4 regions of the Kitasatospora sp. NPDC114501 genome follow, and region 1 is predicted to be linked to each of the others. Evidence: riboswitches for the same ligand, from Rfam matches in the RefSeq annotation. Region 1 holds a riboswitch; each other region holds the start of a gene.
What was found. Region 1 has a riboswitch for cyclic di-AMP ahead of ACZ7RU_RS03890 (LysM peptidoglycan-binding domain-containing protein). Riboswitches for the same ligand answer to the same signal wherever they lie in the genome.

Region 1 (4,177 bases):
AGACTCACGCCCGCCCCGCGGCCAAGAGTCGGCCAAGAGCTGTCCACGGACCGGCCACGGACCGTCCAGGAACCGGCCACGGGGCGGCAACGGAGCGGCCACCGGCCGTTGGCGCGCCGGCCGCGGTCCGTCGGGGGAGGGCGGTCCCGTCGCACCGGATACGGTCGGTCCATGCCAGCTCAGCCCCACCCCGCCCGGCCCGCCGCCGCGCCGTCCGACGCCCCCGCCCCGCAGCTGTTCACCTGGGAGTTCGCCGCCGACCCGTACCCCGCCTACGCCTGGCTGCGCGAGCACGCCCCGGTGCACCGCACCACCCTGCCGAGCGGCGTCGAGGCCTGGCTGGTGACCCGGTACGCGGACGCCCGGCAGGCGCTCGCGGACGGCCGGCTGTCGAAGAACCCGGCGCACCACAGCGAGCAGGCGCACCGCACCGGCCGGGTGGGCATCCCGGGGGAGCGGCAGGCGGACCTGATGACCCACCTGCTGAACATCGACCCGCCGGACCACACCCGGCTGCGCCGGCTGGTGTCGAAGGCGTTCACCCCGCGCCGGGTGGCCGAGTTCGAGCCGCGGGTGCAGCAGCTCACCGACCGGCTGATCGACGGCTTCGCACAGCGCGGTTCGGCGGACCTCATCCACGAGTTCGCCTTCCCGCTCCCCATCTACGCGATCTGCGACATGCTCGGGGTGCCGTCCGAGGACCAGGACGACTTCCGCGACTGGGCCGGCATGATGATCCGGCACGGCGGCGGCCAACGCGGCGGCGTGGGGCGGGCGGTGAAGCGGATGCGGGCGTACCTGCTGGAGCTGATCCACCGCAAGCGCGCGGACCTCGGGGACGACCTGATCTCCGGCCTGATCCGGGCCAGTGACCACGGCGAGCACCTGACCGAGAAGGAGGCCGCGGCGATGGCCTTCATCCTCCTGTTCGCGGGCTTCGAGACCACCGTGAACCTGATCGGCAACGGCACGTACGCGCTGCTGCGCAACCCGGAGCAGCGCCGGCTGCTGCAGGAGTCGGTGGCGCGTGGGGAGAGCGCGCTGCTGGAGACCGGGATCGAGGAACTCCTGCGCTACGACGGGCCGGTGGAGCTGGCGACCTGGCGGTTCGCGACCCGCCCGCTGACCATCGGCGGGGTGGACATCCCGGTCGGCGACCCGGTGCTGGTGGTGTTGGCCGCGGCGGACCGCGACCCGGCCCGGTTCGCGGCCGAGAACACCCTGGACCTGGCCCGGACGGACAATCCCCACCTGGGCTTCGGGCACGGCATCCACTACTGCATCGGCGCCCCGCTCGCCCGGCTGGAGGGGCGTGCCGCGCTGGCCACACTGCTTTCCCGGCTGCCCGATCTGCGGCTCGCGGAAAGCCCGGAGAACCTGCGCTGGCGCGGTGGTCTGATCATGCGTGGGCTGCGCGAACTGCCGGTGGAATTCAGTCCGGAGAGCCGCTCCCCGCACACGCCTCCGCAGGCCCCGTCCGGGCCCGCGAGCCGCTGAGACCACGCTGACGGGGCGTCGCCGATCGCCTGCCGGCGGGGGTGTGAACAACCATCAATCCGGACATAACCCCGCTGTTGGTAGGCGATCGGACACGGGCCGTAATTGTCGTGTGATATCGACGATATGAGCTTGTGATTGGTCTGATGTTCTGTCTACTCTCCCTGGAGTTCGCAGCTGCGGACCTCGTGCGCGGAACGCCGAATCCTGCCCGCCGCGCCACGGGAAACCGACCAGACCCTGGGCAGGGGCGGGGGACCCAGGTTTGTTGCCGTCTCCCACGGCTTGGGGTGAAGCCGCCCGAGCGGAATCGTTTCCGCTTACGGCGGCCGGGCCACCTCCCGGTCCGAACCCGACAGCTCACCTCGCAGGCGTGCGGAGAGGGACCTCTTCATGCTGTTCGTCGGAACCGGCCGTCACCGTCGTCGCACCCAGACCGAGAAGGCCATCGCCGTCGCCGGTGTGGCCGGCGTCGGACTCGCGATGCCGCTCCTCACCGCCACCGGCGCCTCCGCCGCCCCGGCCTCCACCTGGGACTCCGTCGCCCAGTGCGAGAGCGGCGGCAACTGGAGCATCAACACCGGCAACGGCTTCTACGGCGGCCTCCAGTTCACCTCCAGCACCTGGAAGGCGTACGGCGGCACCGCCTACGCGGCGCAGGCCAACCAGGCCGGCAAGGCCCAGCAGATCGCGGTCGCCGAGAAGGTCCTGGCCTCGCAGGGTCCGGGCGCCTGGCCGGTCTGCTCCCAGAAGGCCGGCCTGACCAAGGGCGGCGCCCCGGCCGTGGTCGACACCTCCTCGGACGCCAAGCCGCAGTCCGCCCCCAAGCAGCAGGCCCCGAAGCCCGCCGCCAAGCCGGCCGAGAAGCCGGTCGTGCAGAAGCCGGTCGCCCAGAAGCCGGTGCAGAAGCCCGCCGCGCAGCCGGTCCAGCAGGCCGCCCCGCAGCAGCAGGCACAGCCGCAGACCCCGGGCTTCTCCGGCCAGGCCGGCTGGGACGCCGACGCCAAGGTGTACTGGTACCAGAACAACGGCGCCTGGTACTGGACCAGCCACCAGAGCGTCTACCAGCAGTACGCCGGCCAGGCCGCCGCCCAGCCGCAGTACGCCCCGCAGGCCGCGCAGTCGGCCCCGCAGGCCGGCGGCCACGACTACACCGTCCGCACCGGTGACACCCTGTCGACCATCGCCGCCGCCCAGGGCGTGTCCGGCGGCTGGCACGCGCTGTACGACCAGAACCACGCCACCGTCGGCGGCGACCCGAACCTGATCATGCCCGGCCAGGTGCTGCACCTCGGCTGAGCCGTCGGCTCCGGTGCCGACGCCCGTCGGCGCACGACGCCGACACCGTTCCACCCCGCCGTCCGAAGGGGGCCGGTCCTACCGGCCCCCTTCGTCCGTATTCGCCCGCTCCGGTGGGACAAGCTGGGACAAGCAGGTGAACTACCGGTGCGTAGCGGGGCCACACGCTGAGACGGGACCGAGGCGGAGGTGGTCCCGGGAGCCCGGGCGGTTAGGCTCTGGTCGTAACGACTCCGCAATCGTCCTGCTGACAGCACCACCGTCAGACCGGACCCTGCTTCCGCAAGGAGATGCCTCGTGCCGTCCATCGATGTCGTCGTAGCCCGTGAGATCCTCGACTCCCGCGGCAACCCCACGGTCGAGGTCGAGGTCGGCCTCGACGACGGCAGCACGGGTCGTGCCGCTGTCCCGTCGGGTGCCTCCACCGGTGCCTTCGAGGCCCTGGAGCTGCGCGACGGCGACAAGAACCGCTACTTCGGCAAGGGCGTCGAGAAGGCCGTCCTGGCCGTCATCGAGCAGATCGGCCCGGAGCTGGTCGGCTACGACGCCACCGAGCAGCGCCTGATCGACCAGGCCATGCTGGACCTGGACGCCACCCCGGACAAGTCCTCGCTCGGCGCCAACGCCATCCTGGGCGTCTCGCTGGCCGTCGCGCACGCCGCCTCCGAGGCCAGCGACCTGCCGCTGTTCCGCTACCTGGGCGGCCCGAACGCCCACGTCCTGCCGGTCCCGATGATGAACATCCTCAACGGCGGGTCGCACGCGGACTCCAACGTCGACATCCAGGAGTTCATGATCGCCCCGATCGGCGCGGAGTCCTTCTCCGAGGCCGTCCGCTGGGGCGTCGAGGTCTACCACACGCTCAAGGGCGTGCTGAAGGAGCGCGGCCTGTCCACCGGCCTGGGCGACGAGGGCGGCTTCGCCCCGAACCTGGACTCCAACCGCGAGGCCCTGGACCTCATCGTCGAGGCCATCCAGAAGGCCGGCTACGTGCCCGGCCGTGACGTCGCGCTGGCCCTGGACGTCGCCTCCTCCGAGTTCTACGAGAACGGCGCCTACCAGTTCGAGGGCAAGGACCTCACGTCCGCCGAGCTCATCGAGTACTACGCCGAGCTGGTCGCCGCGTACCCGCTGGTCTCCATCGAGGACCCGCTGGACGAGTCGGACTGGGACGGCTGGAAGGCCATGACCGACAAGCTGGGCGACAAGGTCCAGCTGGTCGGCGACGACCTGTTCGTCACCAACCCGGCCCGCCTGGCCCGCGGCATCGAGACCGGCACCGCCAACGCGCTGCTGGTGAAGGTGAACCAGATCGGCTCGCTGACCGAGACCCTGGACGCCGTCGAGCTGGCCCAGCGCAACGGCTACCGCTGCATGATGT
Region 2 (4,177 bases), on a different contig from region 1:
GGCCCCGCCGCCGGACCGGTGGCGGGGTTCTCGCGCGTCGTGGGGACGTGGCCCGGGTCGAACGGCGGGGTGGTGGTGCCGCACGGCCAGTCGCAGTTCGGCTCGGCCACCGGCTGCTCCTCGGGGGCCAGCACGTTGCCCCGTACGGTCGCGAAGGCGATCAGCCCGCCGGCGGCCAGCAGGCCCGCGCAGATCAGCATCGCGGTGTGGAAGGCGGAGTCGACCGAGGCGGGCACCCGGTAGGCGTCGCCGCTCAGCCCGGCCAGCGCCGGCAGGGCGGCCACCGCGAGCAGGCCGGCCGCGCGGGCGGCGGCGTTGTTGACCCCGCTGGCGATGCCCGCGTGCCGGACCTCGACGGCCGCCAGCACGGTCGCCGTGAGCGGCGCGACCAGCAGCGTCATCCCGCAGCCCATCACCGTGACGGCGGGCAGCACGTCCACCCAGTACGAGGAGTCCGGGCCGGTGCGCAGCATCAGCAGCACCCCGGCGGCGCACACCATCGGGCCGACGGTCAGCGGGACGCGCGGGCCGATGCGCTTGCCGAGGCGGCCGGCCCGGGCGGACAGCGCCAGCATCAGGACGGTGATCGGCACCAGGGCGAAGCCCGAGACCAGCGGCGAGAACCCGGACACGATCTGGAGCTGCACCACCAGCAGGAAGAAGACGCCGCTGAACGCCGCGTACACGCACAGGGTGACCAGGTTCACCGCGGTGAACAGCCGGGAGGAGAACAGCCCGAGCGGCAGCATCGGGTCGGGGGTGCGGCGCTCGACGGCCACGAAGGCCACGCCGAGCGCCAGCCCGATCGCCCCGCTGACCCAGACCGCGGGGGACAGGCCCTCGCCGGCCGCGGTCAGCGCGTAGGTGATCGCGCCGAGGGCGACGGCGGCGAGCACGGCGCCGAGCACGTCGAAGCGCCCGGCGGCTCCCTCGTCCCGGCTCTCCGGCACCGAGCGGGTGGTGACCGCGATCACGGCGGCGGCGAGCGGCAGGTTCAGCAGGAAGATCCAGCGCCAGCCGGGGCCGTCCACCAGCCAGCCGCCGAGGAAGGGGCCGACCGCGGCCGACACCCCGCCGAGGCCGGACCAGAGGCCGACCGCCGCCGAGCGGTCGTCAGGGTGGAAGACCGCCTGGAGCATGGCGAGCGAGCCGGGGGTGAGCAGCGCGCCGCCGATGCCCTGGACGGCGCGGGCGGCGATCAGCACGTGGATGTTCGGCGCGGCGGCGCAGGCCGCGGAGGCGATGGCGAACCAGACCACGCCGATCAGGAAGACCTTGCGCCGCCCGTACCGATCGCCGAGCGCGCCACCGAGCAGGATCAGGCCCGCCAGGGTGAGCAGATAGGCGTTCAGCGTCCACTGAAGGGACGCCAGGGAGGCGCCGAGGTCGGTGCCGATCCGGGGCAGGGCGACGTTCACCACGGTGCCGTCGAGCATCGCCATGCTGGAGCCGAGCACCGTCGCCAGTAGTACCCAGCGACCCTGCGCGGTGCCCAGGCGCAGGGTGCCGGCCTCGGAGGTGGCCACGGGCGAATCCTGCGCTGCTGAGGCGCACGTGACAAGGGTCACCGGTGGGTGTGTTGGGGTTGGGCGGTGGGTGAGCGGGTGGGTGCGCAGCGTGGCCGATCTCGGCGCAGGGTCGCGGATCAGTGGCGGGGGGTGAATGGATTGTGTACGCACCGTGCGGCCCGGCCTGCGGAGGGTCACCGGTCCAGGGGGGATCGTTGCCGTTTCAAGAGATCGACATTGCTTCACCCGAACGGATGGGTTTTAGTTCAGCGACCGCCCGGCCAGTCCGGACGGATCCGCCGGGTGGAACGCCGAGTCCTGCCGCCGCCCGGTGGTTCGAAACGAACTCTGTACGGCAGGAGCGGGGGACCCACAGGTAAGTCGCCGGACCGGAGTTCGCGCCTCAGGGCGCGGGCGTCCAGGACCGGCTAGGGGTGAAGCCGCGCATGCGGCCGGGCAACTCCAGCCCGAACCCGACAGCTCACCTCGCAGGCGTCGGAGAGGAAAAATTCCATGCCTGCTCAGGCTCGTCGTATCGCCCTGCCCCGCGCCGCCCGCATCGGCATCGCCACCGCCGTCACCGGCGTGTCCTTCGTCCTCCCGCTCGTCACCGCGGTGAGCGCCCAGGCGCACACCGCTCCGGCCGCCCCGGCCGCCGCCTCCACCGAGGCCAAGCCGGCCGCCCCGGCCGCCGCCCCGGCAGCCCAGGCCGCTCCGGCCGCTGCCCAGGCCGCGCAGGAGAGCTACCGCGTCGTCAGCGGCGACACCCTGTCCAAGATCGCCGACGCCAAGAACGTCGACGGCGGCTGGCACGCCCTGTACGAGCAGAACCGCTCGGTCGTCGGCGCCAACCCGAACCTGATCTTCCCGGGCCAGCAGCTCGCGCTGAAGGGCCACGCCGCCGCGCCGTCCGCCGACGCCGCTCCGGCGAAGCCCGCCGCTCCGGCGAAGCCCGCCGCCCCGGCGAAGCCCGCCGCTCCGGCCAAGCCGGCCGCTCCGGCGACCCAGGCCGCCAAGCCGCAGGCCCAGGTCCAGGTGAAGACCGAGGCCGCCAAGCCGTCCGCGCAGCTCCAGACCCAGGCGCAGGTCGCCGCTCCGGCCGCGGCCGTGACCGCCACTCCGGTCGCCGCCGCCACCTCCGGCTACGTCGCCCCGCTGGCCAACCCGAAGCTGGGCACCGCCTACGGCGTGGCCGGCTCGATGTGGGCCTCCGGCCACCACACCGGCCAGGACTTCGTCGCCGCGACCGGCACCCCGCTGCGCGCCGTCGCCAACGGTGTCGTGGTCAAGGCCGGCAACGGCGGTGCCTACGGCAACGAGGTCGAGATCAAGCTCGCCGACGGCCACTACGCCGAGTACGCGCACCTCTCCTCGATCGGTGTGAAGATTGGTCAGACCGTCACCGTCGGCCAGCAGATCGGCCTCTCCGGCGCCACCGGCAACGTGACCGGCCCGCACCTGCACTTCGAGATCCGCAACGGCTCGGAGTACGGCTCGGACATCGACCCGGTCGCCTACCTGCGCGCGCACGGCGTCGCGCTCTGACCCGGAGCCGCTGAGCTTCCAGGGTTTCAGGAACCACCGCTGCTGCGGGGCGAATCGATCCTCCGGGATGGTCATGTCGGGTGACCGCTCGACCGGGTGATCGCCGCACAGTGGACATGGGCGCGGGACACGCCCAGGCCGGCCCGGCCGCACGGGGACCTCCTCGTGCGGCCGGGCCGGCCGCTGTCGTTTCCGGGGCCGGGTCCGTTCCGGGGCTGGGTCCGTTTCCGCGCCGTTCGGCCCCGCCATGCCGTTCGAGCGGTCGAACACGGCGTCAACTCCGCTGCTCCGCCGGGTGGTCGTCGGCGCCGCGGGTGCCTTCGGCGCGCCATGCTGGCGGACGGTCATCGCCCGGCCGGTCCGGTCGGTCGGGCGGGTCCGGGAGGCGAGGAGGCCGGATGGCGGTCCGGAGCGGGGACGTGACGGAGGAGACGGTCGGGAGGGACCGGCCCGGGTCGGGCGGGGTCGACCGGTTGAAGGCGGACTCGGTCGGCCTGGTCGGTGTGGTGTTCATGGCACTCGCCACCGCCGCCCCGATCACCGCGATGACCGGCAACCTGCCGATCATCGTCGGGCAGGGCAACGGTGTCGGCGCGCCCGCCGCGTACATCGTGGCGACCGTGGTGCTGACGGTGTTCTCGGTCGGGTACGTGGCGATGGCCCGCCACATCACCGCGGTCGGCGCGTTCTACGGCTACGTCTCGCACGGGCTGGGCCGGGTGGTCGGGATGGCCTCGGGCCTGCTCGCGGTGCTCGCGTACGTCGTCACCGAGGCCTCGGCCCTCGGCTTCTTCGCGTACTCGCTGCGCGGGCTGGTCCGTTCGCAGCTGGGGGTGGAGCTGGGCTGGGGCTGGTACGCGCTGTTCGGGGTGGCGGCGATCGGGGTGATGGCCTGGTTCGACCTGCACCTGACGGCCAGGGTGCTCGGGGTCGCGCTGGTGCTGGAGATCGGGGTGCTGGGGGCGGTCTCGTTCGCGGTGCTGTTCTCCGGCGGCGGGCCGGACGGGATCGTGCTCGACGCCGTGAACCCGCTGAACGCGCTGAAGGGGGTGGGGAGTTCGGGTGCGGCGGCGGCCGGGCTCGGCCTGTTCTTCGCGTTCTGGTCCTGGGTGGGGTTCGAGTCC
Region 3 (4,177 bases), on a different contig from region 1:
ATCCGGCGGCGGCCGCCGGGGCGACGCCTCCGGATCGAACACCGCAGCGTCGGACACCGCAGCGTCGGACGCCTCCGGAGGAGCGACAACCGGGGCGGCGGTTTCGGGAGCAACGATTCCCGGAGCGGTGACATCCGGAAGAGAGAAAGACAAAGGCCGTCGTGGTGTCGGCACCCACGACGGCCCCCCGATGATGGAGCACGGCGGCCGGTCAGACCGCCAGGTGGTCGAACTCCCCGTCCTTCGCCCCCAGCAGCAGGGCCGCGATCTCGGCCCGGGTGTAGATGAGGGCCGGACCGTCCGGGAACCGCGAGTTGCGCATCGCCACATCGCCTCCCGGCAGCGCCGCGAACTCGACGCAGTTGCCCTGGGAGTTGCTGTGCCGGCTCTTCTGCCAGACCACCCCCTGGAGATCGGCCGCGGCCATCCCGTTGTAGGGGTCGTACGAGCCGTGCGTGTCCTGCGAGTCGTGCATAGAAATCTCCCGAAGAGCTCCGGAGTTGTCGTCCAGCGCGGCGCCCCCGGCGCCGCCGAAACGAACGGGCCGGCCCCGTACCGGTCCGGCACAACGCCTCACTTGACGCGATGATAGCCGCAGTGCACGTGCATCAGCACGGGACGTTGCAGGTGCACCAGGCCTTTTACCCGCATTCGCCAACTCTTCACGGCCCTTCTCCTGACGGTACGTAAACGGACATAGCCGATGAATCACCGGGCTCGTGATAACCGGCCGTGAGCACTTCCCCGCTGAATGTTGATCTTCGAGCGCCGGGAGTCGCACCCCCGTGACCCTGCGTCAAACCATCCTCGTGCTGTGAGACATCTCACGCACCCCAGGTGCAACGCCCGCCCACTCGGATCGCGTCGTGGTAACCACCGGAGACCGTACGGGGGTTGGGTGAGGAATGTCCGGATTGTAGGCAAAGCGCCCGGACCGGTGCCGAAGACGCACCGGGTTCGCACGGGGTCCGCACCGCGACCACGCGGATCCCGTCCGGCAGCCGACTGCAAGCCCGACGGGCCGATGTCCTACGATCTCCGGCATGAGCACCGCAGCCATTCCGGGCGCGCCACTGCCCGTCCGCACTCCAGGCTCCCGTGCGCGGGGGCGCCACCGTCGTCCCGAGCGCCCCGAGATCCCGGCCGGCGCCCCGGCCCTGGTGCTCGCCGTGCCCGCGACCGCCGGGCCCGAGTCCCGCTCGGTCGTCGAGGAACTGCTCTCGATCGTCCGCACCGAGCAGAACGGCGTCCAGACCGCGGTCGGCTACCTCCCCGGGAACGGCGCCGAGGGCGCGGGCGGCGAGGACCGCACGGTGGCCGAGCTGCTGGCCCTGGCCGCCGAGGCCGGGCTGCCGATGCCCGTCCTGGTGCCGCTGGTGCCCGGCCCGCACACCTTCCTGAGCGAGCTTCACGCGCTCGCCGCCGAGTACGGCGCTCCCGTCACCGACCCGCTGGGCCCGCACCCGCTGCTGGCCGAGGCCGTGCACGTCCGGCTGTCCGAGGCCGGGCTGGCCCGGGCCGACCGCGCCCGGCTGTTCGCCATCGCGACCGCCGCGGACGGCGTGGTGCTGACCACCGTCGGCGGCGAGGACGCGGCCGCCGCGGCCGGCATCACCGGCGTGCTGCTCGCCGCGCGGCTGGCCGTGCCGGTCGTCGCCGCCGCGCTCGACGTGCCCGGCTCGGTGGCCGCGGCCGTCAACCACCTCAGGGACACCGGCTCGCAGCGCCCGGCGCTGGCCCCGCTGGTGATCGGCCCGGAGGCGGACTCCGAGCTGCTCGCCACCGCCGCCGAGGAGACCGGCTGCCCGTCGGCCGCGCCGCTGGGCGCCTACCCGTCGGTCGGCCAGCTGATCGCCTCCACCTACCTGGCCGCGCTGCCCATGCCGTCCGCGGAGGACCTGGCGCGGGCCGAGGCGGAGGCCGCGGCCGCCGCCGAGGCCGAGGGGGCCCTGGAGGGCGTTCGCGGCGCCCACGCGGCCGCCGAGGGGTCCCTCGGGCAGTAGTCGACACCGCGCGCCGGTTCGCGCGCGCCGAAGGGCCCGGAACGGTTCGCGTTCCGGGCCCTTCGCATTGGTCCCGTACGGGAACCGGGCGCAAGGAAGTGGAATGTCCGTTCTGGCGCTATTTGAAGGGAAATAGGGAACGCGCGCACGGACACGTGAATCACGGCCGCCCCGCTCGCCTCCGGAGCACACTCTTCCGCGATTCAACGCGCCGTCATGTCACTCCTGAGGCATAGCCAGTTGTCGGTTTCCGCAACAGAATTGCTCGAAAACGATCATTTACGATCATGGTCGCCTGCAATTTTGGCAGTTCTCACTAAACCGTGATGCGCGTCACAGGCATTTGCAGTTTGAACTTAAGTCTGATTAACGTGCTCCCCGTTCGTGACCACACGAACCCGGTTCATCCGCAACGCCGAGTCCTGCCGTCGGATGTCCTGGCATCGCGAAAACGCACCACGGCAGGAGCGGGGGACCCACAGGTAAGTCGCCCCGGACCGATCTCCGGAACGGTCCAGGGCTAGGGGTGAAGCCGCGCTCACCGCGCGGCCGGGCAACTCCAGCCCGAATCCGACAGCTCACCTCGCAGGCGTGGGAGAGGACCGCGTCTTCATGCTGCCCACCAACGGCACCAGCCTGTCCAGCCGCACCCGCCGCGTGATCGCCGCCCTCGGCGTCGCGGGCGTCGGCCTCACCGTCCCCTGCCTCACCTCGGGCACCGCCTCCGCCGCCACCGTCGCCACCTGGGACAAGGTCGCCCAGTGCGAGAGCGGCGGCAACTGGAGCATCAACACCGGCAACGGCTTCTACGGCGGTCTCCAGTTCACCTCCAGCACCTGGTCCGCCTTCGGCGGCACCGCCTTCGCGGCGCGCGCCGACCTGGCCACCAAGGACCAGCAGATCGCCGTCGCCGAGAAGGTCCTCGCCTCGCAGGGCCCCGGCGCCTGGCCCGTCTGCTCCGTCAAGGCCGGCCTGACCAAGGGCGGCACCCCGGCCGCCGTCGACACCTCGGCGGGCTCCACGGCCGGCTCGACCACCGCCACGCCCGCCCAGGGCGCCAAGCCGGCCGCTCCGGCCGCGAAGCCCGCCGCCAAGCCCGCGCAGGCCCAGACCCCGGCCGCCAAGCCCGCCGCGCCCGCCCAGGACGGCGCCCAGGCCGCCACCGACTCCGCCGCCTCCGGCAGCCGGAGCGACTGGGCCCAGAAGCGCCAGCAGCAGGCCCAGGGCGGCGACTACACCGTGGTCGAGGGCGACTGGCTGTCCTCGATCGCCGACCGGCACAACGTGCAGGGCGGCTGGCAGCGGCTGTACGAGCTCAACCGCGGCACCCTGGCCGACGGCCCGGACACCATCTACCCGGGCCAGCACCTGTCCTTCGACGGCTCGTCCGCCGACAAGTCGGGCTCGGACTTCACCTGGTTCGACCGCTCGCAGAAGTCCGGCCAGTCCGCGGACGGCGGCGCCGTGAACGCCAAGCCGACCGCGCAGCCCCAGGCCCCGGCCGCCAAGCCCGCTCCGCAGCCCCAGACCCCGGCCCCGGCCCCGGCCGCCACCGGCAGCATGGCCGCCGCGGTGTCCTTCGCCGAGTCGAAGGTCGGTCAGGCGTACGTCTACGGCGGCACCGGCAACGGCGGCTGGGACTGCTCCGGCCTGACCCAGGCCGCGCTGCGCGCCGCGGGCATCTCCGTCCCGCGCGTCGCCGCCGACCAGGCCGCCGCCAGCACCCACGTCTCGCTGGACAGTCTCCAGCCGGGCGACCTGCTGTTCTGGTCCAACAACGGCAAGGACTCCGGCGTCTACCACGTCGCGATCTACGTCGGCAACGGCAAGTACGTCGAGGCCGCCAACCCGAGCTCGGGCGTCCGCGAGCAGACCATCGCCAACTGGGCCCCGGACTTCGCCGGCCGGGTCTGAGGACGGCGAACAGCCGACGGCTGACGGGTGACAGCTGACAGATTTCAGATAACAGATAACAGATTTCATCATCTGTCATCTGTCAGCTGTCACCCGAACGCTGACCACCCGCCACCCCCGGGGAGAGTCTGGTCGCTCTCCCCGGGGGTTCCGGCATTCCCCCCGGCCGCCCTGGCTCTGTCCCGCGGATCCGCCGAATCCCGTGGTGGACACCTCCTCCCAACGGGCATGCTGCTGCTCTGCACCCGAGGAGGAACCAC
Region 4 (4,177 bases), on a different contig from region 1:
GGGTGCGGTTCAGCCGGACCGGGGAGACGGCCGACGAGCTGATCCGCCGTCTGGTGCGGGCCGAGCCGCAGGGCCGCCCGGTGGTGGTGGTGTCCACCGACCGGGAGGTCGCGGAGGGCGTGCGGAAGGCGGGCGCGCGCCCGGTGGCGTCGGTGCTGCTGCTGAACCGGCTGGCCCGGCCCTGACCTGGGTCGGCTAGCATGACGGCTGGTCAGCGGTTCGTCCGGAGCGGTGTGCGGGTCCCGTGAAGTCAGCGTGGGGACCGGGGTTCACGCCTTCGGGGGAGTAGCAAAACGGTTAGATCTTCACTAGGGTCTGGCGTCAAACCTATTTTCCGGAATCTCATCCCATCAGGTGAGCCCGTAGAAAGAAGGAGCCGGTCCCTTGGCCTCCCACCGCCGTCCCAAGCAGCCGAGCCGCGCACGGATCTCCGTGCTCACCGCCGCCGCTGCGACCGCGGTCGCACTCTCCGCCCAGGTGGCCGCGCACGCCGCGCCGCAGCCGGACAAGACGGACGTCAAGGCGCAGATCGACCAGCTCCAGGAGGAGCAGGAGCAGGCGGCGGAGAAGTACAACGGCGCCAAGGAGCGGGCGGACCAGCTGCGCAAGCAGGCCGACCAGCTGCAGGACCAGGTGGCCCGCGGCCAGGAGCAGATGACCCAGCTCCAGGGCGGCCTCGCCGAGGTGGCGGGCGAGCAGTACCGCGCCGGCGGCATCGACCCGTCCGTCCAGCTGATGCTCTCCTCCGACCCGTCCGGCTACCTGGAGAAGGCCTCGACCGTCCAGCAGGCCAGCACCAGCCAGGCCGAGGCGCTCAAGGGGCTGCTGGACCAGCAGCGCCGGCTGGACCAGCAGAAGGCCGAGGCGGCCGCCGTGCTCGCCTCGCTGGACAGCACCACCAAGGACCTGAACCAGGCCAAGGCGGACGTCAACACCAAGCTGAAGGCCGCCCAGGACCTGCTGAACTCGCTGAGCGCCGCCGACCGCGCCGCGCTGCGGGCCCAGCAGGCGCAGGACGACCGCGCCTCGCGCGGCAGCGCGCGGGTGGACCTCGGCAGCCTGCCGCCGGCCAGCGGCTACGCGGGGGCGGCGGTGGCCAAGGCGATGAGCAAGCAGGGCTCGCCGTACGTGTGGGGCGCCACCGGATCGACCACCTTCGACTGCTCGGGCCTGATGGTCTGGGCGTACGGGCAGGCCGGCGTCTCGCTGCCGCGCACCTCGCAGGAGCAGGGCCACTACGGCACCCGGGTGCCGTCGCTGGACCAGGCCCAGCCGGGCGACCTGGTGATCTACGGCCCGAGCATGTACCACGTCGGGATGTACATCGGGAACGGCATGGTGGTCCACGCGCCGCACACCGGTGACGTGGTGAAGGTGATGAAGGCCGACGCGATGCCGATCAACACCATCCGCCGGGTCTGACGGTCCGACACGCCCGGGACGCCTGTTCGGGTCCTGTGAAAAGCGCCACCTCCGTTGCGGGGGTGGCGTTCGGCTTTCCGCCCTTTTGCGACCGCATGCTGAGAACCGATCAGCCTTGTGTGCACCATTGGTCACCATCGGTCATCTTCACAAAGGAACTTGGGTAATCTTCCGTCTTTTTTCTGACAAGGATTTGAACGGATCACGGTTCAGTTACTAGGGTCATGCTCCGAACCACCGCACTGTCGATCGCCCAGCCAGGGTGGCGGCGGTGGTTACCGCCGAGTTCGCAAGGCAGCGGGGCAGGTCGAAGCGACTGCCCGACAGGGGAGCCCAGTGACTGGGGGCGCTGCGGAGCGGAGCCGGGGAACCACGTTCCTCCGGGGTGAATCGGCGCCAGGTCGGCCGAACGGCCGTGAGGCGTCGTAGGGCATGCTTCCGGCCCGAACCCGTCAGCTCACCCGGTAGGCGGACGTAGGAAGAAGGAGTCCGCCTTCGTGGCGTCCCATCGTCGTCCCAAGCCCGCCGGCCGCGCCCGGGTCTCGATCCTGACCGGCGTCGCCGCCGCAGCGGTCGCCCTCTCCGCGCAGTCCGGCGCCCACGCCGACCCGCAGCCGACCAAGGAACAGGTCAAGGAGCAGGTCGACCAGCTCAACGAGCAGGCCGAGGTCGCGACCGAGAACTACAACGCCGCCCAGGCCAAGCAGCAGGAGCTGGAGAAGCAGGTCTCCGGCCTCCAGGACCAGGTGGCCCGTCAGCAGGCCCAGGTCACCGAGCTCCAGGGCGGTCTGGCCGAGATCGCCGGCGAGCAGTACCGCAACGGGGGGATATCCCCGACCGTCCAGCTGATGTTCTCCTCCAGCCCGGACAGCTTCCTCAGCCAGGCCGACGCGCTGAACCAGGCCGGTGCCACCCAGAAGGGTCAGCTGAAGGAGCTCCAGGAGCAGCAGCGCAAGCTCGACCAGGACCGCAACGAGGCCCAGGGCAAGCTCGCCGAGCTGGAGTCGACGACCCAGCAGCTGAAGACCTCCAAGGAGGAGGTCCAGGGCAAGCTGAAGGCCGCCCAGGACCTGCTCAACACCCTGACCGAGCAGGAGCGCCAGGCACTGCGCCAGGCCGAGGAGAAGGCCGCGGCCGAAGCCAAGGCCAAGGCCGACGCGGCCGCCCAGGCGCAGGCGCAGGCCGACCGCGCCTCGCGCGACAACACCCGCGGCAACCTCTCCGCTCCGTCGTCCACCGCCCCGACCACCACCGCTCCGGTGAAGGTGGCCCCGGGCAGCTCGCGCGGTGCCGCGGCCCTCGCGGCCGCCGCGTCCAAGGTCGGCAGCCCGTACGTCTGGGGTGCCACCGGCCCGAGTTCCTTCGACTGCTCCGGCCTGATGGTCTGGGCGTTCAACCAGGCGGACGTGTCGCTGCCGCGCACCTCGCAGGCGCAGGCCTCGGCCGGCGCCCGGATCGGCACGGACCTCTCCCAGGCCCAGCCCGGCGACCTGCTGATCTTCTACACCGACGCCCATCACGTCGGCATCTACGCCGGCAACGGCCAGGTGCTGCACGCTCCCAAGCCGGGTGCGTCGGTGCGCTACGAGGCGGTCACCAACATGCCGCTGACCGGCATCGTGCGGGTCTGATCCCCGCTCTGCCGCTTCCAGGCCCGGTCTTCCCCAGGGAAGGCCGGGCCTGCGGCTTTTCCGGCGGGTCGACCTGATGTCCGATTAGGGGTCGAATATTCGGGTTGGGAGGGGTTTGGACTCGCTTGCCCGGACTCGCTAACGTCTGCCACCGGACTCCCGCTCGACGGCCGCCCGTCCCGGTGCGGCGGTGGGAGCCCGCGCCGCAGGATTGGAGTCGCTGCCGCCATGCCCGTGCACCGTCGTTCCCAACTGCTCGCCCGGGCGCTGGTGCTGACCACGGCCGCCGCCACCGCGCTGGGCGTCGCCGCCGGGGGTCGCGCCCAGGCCGCCCCCGGCAGCCCGGACCCGGCCGACCGTCAGGACGTCAAGACCCAGGTGGAGCAGCTGTACGACGAGGCCGAGCAGGCGTCCGAGAGGTTCAACGCGGCGCAGGAGGCCCAGCGGCGGCTCCAGGGCGAGACCACGGTCATCCAGGGCGAGATCGCCCTCGCCCAGGACCGGCTCAACGAACTGCGCGGCGACCTGGCGACGGTGGCCGGGGCCGAGTACCGCGGCGGCGGGATGACCCAGACGGCTCAGCTGATCCTCTCGCCCGACCCGGAGGACTACCTGGCCCGCGCCCGCACCCAGGGCCAGGCCGCCGCACGCCAGCAGGAGGCCCTGCACGAGCTGGTCACCCGGCAGCGCCGGCTCGACCAGCGCCGCACCGAGGCGGCCGACAAGCTCGCCGAGCTGGACCGGACCCGCCGCTCGCTCGCCGAGAGCAAGCTGGAGATCCAGCAGCGGCTGGCCAAGGCGCAGAAGCTGCTGAACGGCCTGGGCGCCGCCGAGCGGGCCCGGCTGACGGCCCAGGACGCCCGGGACGCCGAGCAGCGCGCCACCCGGGGCACCGACCGGCTGGACCTCGGCACCGCCCCGCCCGCCTCCGAGCGCGGGGCCGCCGCGCTGGCCGCCGCGGTGCGGATGATCGGCTCCCCGTACGTCTACGGGGCCACCGGGCCGCACGCGTTCGACTGCTCCGGTCTGATGTACTACAGCTGGCGGCAGGCCGGAGTGACCCTGCCGCGCACCTCGCAGGCCCAGGCGTACGCCGGGCAGCGGATCAGCCTGTCCGAAGCGCG

Region 2: linked by a shared signal. The riboswitch ahead of ACZ7RU_RS29550 (M23 family metallopeptidase) and the one ahead of ACZ7RU_RS03890 (LysM peptidoglycan-binding domain-containing protein) in region 1 are both predicted to bind cyclic di-AMP.
Region 3: linked by a shared signal. The riboswitch ahead of ACZ7RU_RS36690 (transglycosylase family protein) and the one ahead of ACZ7RU_RS03890 (LysM peptidoglycan-binding domain-containing protein) in region 1 are both predicted to bind cyclic di-AMP.
Region 4: linked by a shared signal. The riboswitch ahead of ACZ7RU_RS02710 (C40 family peptidase) and the one ahead of ACZ7RU_RS03890 (LysM peptidoglycan-binding domain-containing protein) in region 1 are both predicted to bind cyclic di-AMP.

Annotation. Positions count from the first base shown of each region.
Region 1 covers NZ_JBVKDS010000002.1:70,397-74,573, forward strand. Annotated here, with positions in the region: gene ACZ7RU_RS03885 (cytochrome P450 family protein) at 172-1,497, shown strand; cyclic di-AMP (ydaO/yuaA leader) riboswitch at 1,719-1,885, shown strand; gene ACZ7RU_RS03890 (LysM peptidoglycan-binding domain-containing protein) at 1,891-2,796, shown strand; gene eno (phosphopyruvate hydratase) at 3,094-4,177, shown strand, end outside.
Region 2 covers NZ_JBVKDS010000017.1:198,548-202,724, reverse strand. Annotated here, with positions in the region: gene ACZ7RU_RS29555 (MFS transporter) at 1-1,526, opposite strand, end outside; cyclic di-AMP (ydaO/yuaA leader) riboswitch at 1,881-2,018, shown strand; gene ACZ7RU_RS29550 (M23 family metallopeptidase) at 2,022-3,053, shown strand; gene ACZ7RU_RS29545 (APC family permease) at 3,452-4,177, shown strand, end outside.
Region 3 covers NZ_JBVKDS010000035.1:1,149-5,325, reverse strand. Annotated here, with positions in the region: gene ACZ7RU_RS36700 (DUF397 domain-containing protein) at 212-475, opposite strand; gene ACZ7RU_RS36695 (sirohydrochlorin chelatase family protein) at 1,044-2,003, shown strand; cyclic di-AMP (ydaO/yuaA leader) riboswitch at 2,446-2,608, shown strand; gene ACZ7RU_RS36690 (transglycosylase family protein) at 2,595-3,917, shown strand.
Region 4 covers NZ_JBVKDS010000001.1:576,427-580,603, forward strand. Annotated here, with positions in the region: gene ACZ7RU_RS02700 (NYN domain-containing protein) at 1-185, shown strand, start outside; gene ACZ7RU_RS02705 (C40 family peptidase) at 385-1,422, shown strand; cyclic di-AMP (ydaO/yuaA leader) riboswitch at 1,760-1,909, shown strand; gene ACZ7RU_RS02710 (C40 family peptidase) at 1,920-3,053, shown strand; gene ACZ7RU_RS02715 (C40 family peptidase) at 3,282-4,177, shown strand, end outside.